DNA from 2 places in the Actinomadura chokoriensis genome. Region 2 is predicted to be linked to the other one. Evidence: riboswitches for the same ligand, from Rfam matches in the RefSeq annotation. Region 2 holds a riboswitch; the other holds the start of a gene.
What was found. A riboswitch is a leader RNA that binds a small molecule or an ion and turns the genes downstream of it on or off. The one in region 2 is predicted to bind cobalamin.

Region 1: linked by a shared signal. The riboswitch ahead of ABFX46_RS29955 (ribonucleoside-diphosphate reductase subunit alpha) and the one ahead of metE (5-methyltetrahydropteroyltriglutamate--homocysteine S-methyltransferase) in region 2 are both predicted to bind cobalamin.

The regions. Positions count from the first base shown of each region.
Region 1 is NZ_BAAAMW010000017.1:63,421-66,873, reverse strand. Features, by position in the region: gene ABFX46_RS29965 (YcnI family copper-binding membrane protein) at 1-211, opposite strand, end outside; gene ABFX46_RS29960 (hypothetical protein) at 306-977, opposite strand; cobalamin riboswitch at 1,117-1,336, shown strand; gene ABFX46_RS29955 (ribonucleoside-diphosphate reductase subunit alpha) at 1,426-3,453, shown strand, end outside.
Region 2 is NZ_BAAAMW010000004.1:197,043-200,495, reverse strand. Features, by position in the region: gene rox (rifampin monooxygenase) at 140-1,567, shown strand; cobalamin riboswitch at 1,599-1,807, shown strand; gene metE (5-methyltetrahydropteroyltriglutamate--homocysteine S-methyltransferase) at 1,909-3,453, shown strand, end outside.

The DNA.
Region 1 (3,453 bases), on a different contig from region 2:
GGTCGACCGGCAGGTGCACCACGACCTTGGTGGTGGAGGCGTTGTCGCGCTCGTTCGGCACCCGGAACGACACCTTGGCGTAGGAGCCCTGCTCGGCGGTCGTCGGGTTGGCGGTGACGTGCGCGGACGCGGCCGTCGCCCCGCCGACCACGGCGAGGGCCGCGAGGGACGCGAGAGCGCCGGCACGGCGGGCATGCGAGAGGAAAGGCATGGGGAAATGTCCGTTCGAGTCGTACGGAAGAGAAGCCGGATGCGCCGCGGATCGGCGTCCGGTGACGTACGGCGCTCGACGCGGAGGCTTCGCCTCAGCAGAAGCGTGCGAGCGCCCTCGAACGCGCCGGGGGACCCCGCTCGACCACTTGGTGCCGCAGCACCCGGCCGAGGGCGGCGGCGACGTCCGCCACCGGGAGCACCGGGGCGGGACGCGGGGACGCGGCCGGCTCGACGGCCAGCAGGCCCAGCAGCAGCCGGACGGGACGGTCGGCCGCGGCGGCGACCCGGCGGGCCATCGCCCAGGCGGCCCGCTCGCCGCGCCGCAGCCACCACGCGGCGACCAGCGCGGCCACGCAGTGCGCGAGCGTCATGACCAGGCCGTTGGGGTCGTGCGGGGCCGACGCCGCCATCGTGTCCGCGCCGGCCGCCATGGCGGCGTGCATGCCGGACGCGTGAGCCCCGCCGGCATGATCCGCCATCGCGGGCATCGGGAGCGGGGGGTGCGGCGCCGCCGCGGTGAACAGCGTGTGCAGCGCGAACTGCCCGCCGAGGAGCCCGCCCAGGATCGTGGCGAGGGAGCGCTCGTGGCCCGCCAGCATCAGCGTCACGCCGAGGACCGCCCCGAACCCGCTCAGCCCCGCCCACACCGGGACCGCGGCCCCACCTGCGAGGACGTGCCCGAGGACGGCCAGCGCGACGCACGCGGTCGCGAAGACGATCGCGCGGGCGGTCCGGAACAGGGGTTCGCGGGGGCGTTCGGACATGACGGGACCATCGTGCCACCACCCCCGCCGACCCCGCAGCCGACCCTGCCGCCAGCCCCGCCATCTACCCGCGCCCAGCTCGCAGCCGCATCGACACGCCCAACATCTTGGGGTTGCACAAAGATCGCGAACTAGATGTAGGGTTCAATCCCGTGCTGGTACGCCCCCGCCGTTCGCGGCGGGGGCGTCGTAAGAGGGAACCCGGTGCGAATCCGGGACTGCCCCGCAGCGGTGAGCGGGAACGACCGCCGTTATGAGCACTGGGCCCATCGGGGCCTGGGAAGCGACGGCCACTAGGACGCCTTCTCCGGAAGGCGGCGCCCGCGAGTCCGAAGACCTGCCAGTTCGATACGTCCAGGCCTCGCGGGTGGGCCGGAGGGCGGAGCGCGGCGTGCCGTCGCGCGCCGTTCGCATGCCCCCGCGAGGCGGCTTGCGAGGGGAGAGGCACGTGACACAGGCTCTGGCGGCGCCGCCGGCCGCGGCGGCGTTGCGACGGGGGATCGGCGCGGAGGTCGAGGCCGCCTGCGACGGCATACCGGACGTCGAGCCGGGACGGGTGCTGGCCGCCGTCCGCTCCGGGAACGGGCTGGACGCGGCGGCGCTGCGCGACCTCGCGATCGGCGAGGCCGCCGCGCTGGTGCCCGCCGAACCCGGGTACTCCAAGGTCGCCGCGCGGCTGCTCGGCGCCCGGATCAGGGACGAGGCGGCGTCCGCGGGCGTCGCGACGTTCGCCGAGTCGGTCGCCGCCGCGCACGGCGCGGGCCTGCTGGCGGACGGCCCGGCCGCGTTCGTCGCCGCCAACGCCGACGCCCTCGACGCGCTCGCCGACGACTCCGCCGACGACCGGTTCGAGTACTTCGGGCTGCGCACCCTCTACGACCGGTACCTGCTGAGGCATCCGCGTTCGCGGCTCGTCCTGGAGCGTCCGCAGCACTTCCTGCTGCGCGTCGCCTGCGGCCTCGCCGACACCGTGGAGGAGGCGGCGGAGCTGTACGGGCTGCTCGGCACGCTGCGCTACCTGCCCAGTTCGCCGACGCTGTTCAACGCGGCGGCGCGCCGCCCGCAGCTGTCGTCGTGCTTCCTGCTCGACTCGCCGCGCGACGAGCTGGAGTCGATCTACGACCGGTACGGGCAGGTCGCGCGGCTCAGCAAGTACGCGGGCGGCATCGGGATCTCGTGGACGAAGGTCCGGTCGCGGGGGTCGCTGATCCGCGGCACCAACGGGCGTTCGAACGGCATCGTGCCGTGGCTGCGCACGCTGGACGCGTCCGTCGCCGCCGTCAACCAGGGCGGGCGCCGCAAGGGCGCGGCCTGCGTGTACCTGGAGCCGTGGCACGCCGACGTCGAGGAGTTCCTCGAACTGCGCGACAACACGGGCGAGGACGCGCGCCGCACCCACAACCTCAACCTCGCCAACTGGGTCCCGGACGAGTTCATGCGCCGGGTCGAGGACGACGCGGTCTGGTCGCTGTTCGACCCGAAGGAGGTCCCCGAGCTGGCCGACCTGTGGGGCGAGGCGTTCGACGAGGCGTACCGGTCGGCGGAGCGGGACGGGCGGTTCGTCCGGCAGGTCCCGGCGCGCAAGCTGTACGGGCGGATGATGCGCACCCTCGCGGAGACGGGCAACGGGTGGATGACGTTCAAGGACGCCGCCAACCGCGCCTGCAACCAGACCGCCGAGCCCGGCCAGACCGTCCACCTGTCGAACCTGTGCACGGAGATCCTGGAAGTCACCGGCGATGGCGAAGCGGCCGTCTGCAACCTCGGATCGGTGAATCTGGCCGCGCACGTCACGCCGGCAGGGGTCGACTGGGATCGGCTTCGTTCCACCGTCCGCACCGCCGTCCGGTTCTTGGACCGCACCATCGACAGGGGCTTCTACCCCACGCCGGAGGCGGAGAAGGCCAACCGCAAGTGGCGACCGGTCGGCTTGGGCGTGATGGGCCTGGCGGACGTCTTCTTCACGCTGCGCCTTCCGTTCGACTCGGACGAGGCCCGCGCGCTCTCGACGCGCATCGCCGAGGAGATCGCGCTGGCCGCCTACGGGGCGTCCGCCGATCTCGCCGCCGCGCACGGCCCGCTGCCCGCCTACGGCATGACCCGCACCGCTCGCGGCCGGCTCCACGTCGACCACTTCCCGGACGCGATCCAGACCCGTCCCGAGGCGTGGGCCGAGCTCCGGGCGCGCGTCGCCGAGACGGGGCTGCGCAACTCGCTGCTCGTCGCGATCGCGCCGACCGCGACGATCGCGTCCATCGCGGGCTGCTATGAGTGCATCGAGCCGCAGGTGTCCAACCTGTTCAAGCGCGAGACGCTGTCCGGCGAGTTCCTGCAGATCAACGGCTACCTGGTCGACGACCTGAAGTCGCTCGGGCTGTGGACGCCGGCCGTCCGGGAGGCGGTGAAGAAGGCGAACGGCTCCGTCCAGGGCCTCACCGACCTGCCCGACGAGATGCGCACCCTCTACCGGACGGCC
Region 2 (3,453 bases):
CCCGGCACACGAAAAAGGCAAGGAGAACGGGCTCCTTGCCACTACTAACGTATAGCACGCAGGGGGGCTTGCGGCAAGGCCCGGGTGATGCCGCACAATCGTGGGCCGACGCCAGAACCTGCGGAAACGGGGGGTTTCCTTGATCGATGTGATCGTTGCCGGCGGCGGGCCGACCGGCCTGATGCTGGCGGCCGAGTTGCGGCTGCACGGCGTGCGCGTGCTCGTCGTGGAGAAGGACGCGGAGCCGACGAGAATTGTCCGCTCGCTCGGCCTGCATGTGCGCAGCATCGAGGTGATGGACCAGCGCGGATTGCTGGAGCGCTTCCTCGCGCACGGCACCAAGTATCCGCTCCGCGGCCATTTCGCCGGTATCGACAAGCCGCAGCCCGAACGGCTCGACACCGCGCATCCCTACATCCTCGGCATTCCGCAACCGGTCACCGACCGGCTGCTGGCCGAGCGGGCCGCCGAACTCGGCGCCGAGGTCCGGCGCGGCTGCGAGCTGGTCGGGCTGAGCCAGGACGAGGACGGGGTGACCGCCGACCTCGCCGACGGAGCACGCCTGCGCTCCCGCTACCTCGTCGGCTGCGACGGAGGCCGGAGCACGGTGCGCAAGCTGCTCGGCGTCGGCTTCCCCGGCGAGCCCGCGAAGACCGAGTGGCTGACCGGCGAGATGGAGGCGACCGAGGACCCGGAGAAGATGGCCGCCATCGTCGCGGACGTCCGTGAGACCCATCGCACGTTCGGCGTCGGCCCGGTCGGCGACGGCGTCTACCGCGCCGTCGTGCTCGCCGAGGGCGTGTCCGGGGACCGCGCCGCACCGCCCTCGCTCGACGAGGTGAAACGGCGCCTGCGGGTGTTCGCCGGCACCGACTTCGGCGTCCACTCGCCGCGCTGGCTGTCCCGGTTCGGCGACGCGACCCGGCTCGCCGAGCGCTACCGCGCCGGCCGGGTGCTGCTGGCCGGCGACGCGGCGCACGTCCATCCGCCGCTGGGCGGGCAGGGGCTCAACCTCGGCGTCCAGGACGCGTTCAACCTCGGCTGGAAACTGGCCGCCGCGGTCGTCGGACGGGCCCCGGAGACGCTGCTCGACACCTACGAGACCGAGCGGCGCCCGGTGGCCGCCGACGTGCTGAACAACACCCGCGCGCAGGCCGAGCTGCTGTCCCTGGAGCCCGGCCCGCAGGCGGTGCGCCGCCTGCTCGCGGAGCTGATGGACGTCGGGGAGGTGACCCGGTACCTGATCGAGAAGACCACGGCGATCGGCGTCCGCTACGACTTCGGGGAGGGCCATCCCCTGCTCGGCCGGCGGCTGCGGGACGTCCCGCTGAAGCGCGGCCGCCTCTACGGGCTGATGCACGAGGGCCGCGGGCTGCTGCTCGACCAGACCGGCCGGCTCGCGGTCACCGGATGGGCCGACCGCGTCGACCATGTCGCGGGCGCCAGTGCGGAACTCGACGCGCCCGCCGTTCTCCTGCGCCCGGACGGCCACGTCGCCTGGGTCGGGGACGACCAGGCCGACCTGCTCGAACACCTGCCCCGCTGGTTCGGCCCGCCCGCCGCCTGACGGCGCCCCGGGGCGCGCGGGCGAGGCGGCGGTAGACTCCGGATGCGGATGGTTCGCTCGTTTCGAGCGTCGTAAGAGGGAACCCGGTGCGAGTCCGGGACTGCCCCGCAGCGGTGAGCGGGAACGACCGCCGTCATACGCACTGGGCCCGCCGGCCTGGGAAGCGACGGCCAGTAGGACGCCTCCTCCGAGGAGGCGACGCCCGCGAGTCCGAAGACCTGCCTCCGCCCGCGCGCCGCCCGGCGCGCGGTGGTCCGCGGCCTCGTGGGACGGCCGGCGACGCGGCTCCGCCGTGCCGTGCCGTCCTCGCGGTCGCCCGTGGCACAGCGAGGGAAGCCGCCATGAACACGACGATCCTCGGATATCCCCGCATCGGGGCGCGCCGGGAGTTGAAGGTCGCCACCGAGGACTACTGGGCGGGGCGCATCGACGCCGACGCCCTCGCCCGGACCGGCGCCGACCTGCGCGCCCAGGTCTGGACGGGCCTGCGGGACGCCGGAGTCGACGCGATCCCGTCGAACACCTTCTCCTTCTACGACCAGATGCTCGACACGAGCGTGCTGGTCGACGCCGTCCCGGACCGCTACCGGCGGCTGACCGGGCTCGACCGGTACTTCGCCATGGCCCGCGGTGTCCAGGACGTCCCGCCGCTCGAAATGACCAAGTGGTTCGACACCAACTACCACTACCTCGTCCCCGAGCTGGGTCCGGACACCAGGTTCCGGCTCGCGGACGGGGCCGCCGCCAAGCCGCTGGCCGAGTACCGGGAGGCGAGGGCGCTCGGCATCGAGACGCGTCCCGTGCTCATCGGCCCGCTCACCTACCTGCTGCTCGCCAAGCCCGCCGTGGACGGGTTCCGCACGCTGGACCTGCTCGACGGGCTCGTCGACGTCTACGCCGAGATCCTGGAGCGGCTCGCGGGGTCGGGTGCGCAGTGGGTGCAACTGGACGAGCCCGTGCTCGTCGCCGACCGGAGCGCGGCGGAGATCGACGCGCTCGCCCACGCGTACGCGCGGCTCGGGCGGCTGTCCAGCAGGCCCCGGCTGATGGTCGCCGCGTACTTCGGCGCGATCGGCGCGGACGCCCTGCGCGTGCTGGCGCGCAGCCGGGTCGAGGCCGTCGCGCTCGACCTCGTCGCCGGGCCCGGCACCGTGGACGTGCTCGCGTCGGTCGGCGGGCTGCCGCGCAAGACGCTCGTCGCCGGGGTCGTCGACGGCCGGAACGTGTGGCGCACCGACTCCCGGAAGGCGCTGGCCGCCTGCGCGTCCGTGCTCGGCCTCGTCGACCAGATCGTGGTCGGGACGTCCTGCTCGCTGATGCACGTCCCGCTCGACCTCGACGCGGAGACGGCGCTCGACCCGGACGTCCGCGGACGCCTCGCGTTCGCCCGGCAGAAGGTCGCCGAGGTCGTCGCGCTCGGACGGGCGCTCGGCGACGGCGTCCCGATCCCGGACGGCGCGCCGCTCCCCGGACCGGGCGTCGACCGGGGCGTCCGGGAGCGGCTCGGCGGCATCGGGGACACCCGGCGCGGCGACCGCGCCGCCCGGTTCGCCGCCCAGCGGGACGCGCTCGGCCTGCCCGACCTCGCGACCACCACGATCGGCTCGTTCCCGCAGACCCCCGAGATCCGCCGGGCCCGCGCCGACCGCAGGGCCGGACGCATCACCGAGGCCGACTACACCGCCGCGATGAAGGCCGAGATCGCCCGCGTCATCGCACTGCAAGAGGACCTCGGCCTGGACGTCCTCGTGCACGGCGAGCCCGAACGCAACGACATGGTGCAGTACTTCGCCGAGCAGCTCGACGGGTACGCGGCGACCGAGCACGGATGGGTCCAGTCGTACGGGTCGCGCTACGTGCGCCCGCCGATCCTGCACAGCGACGTC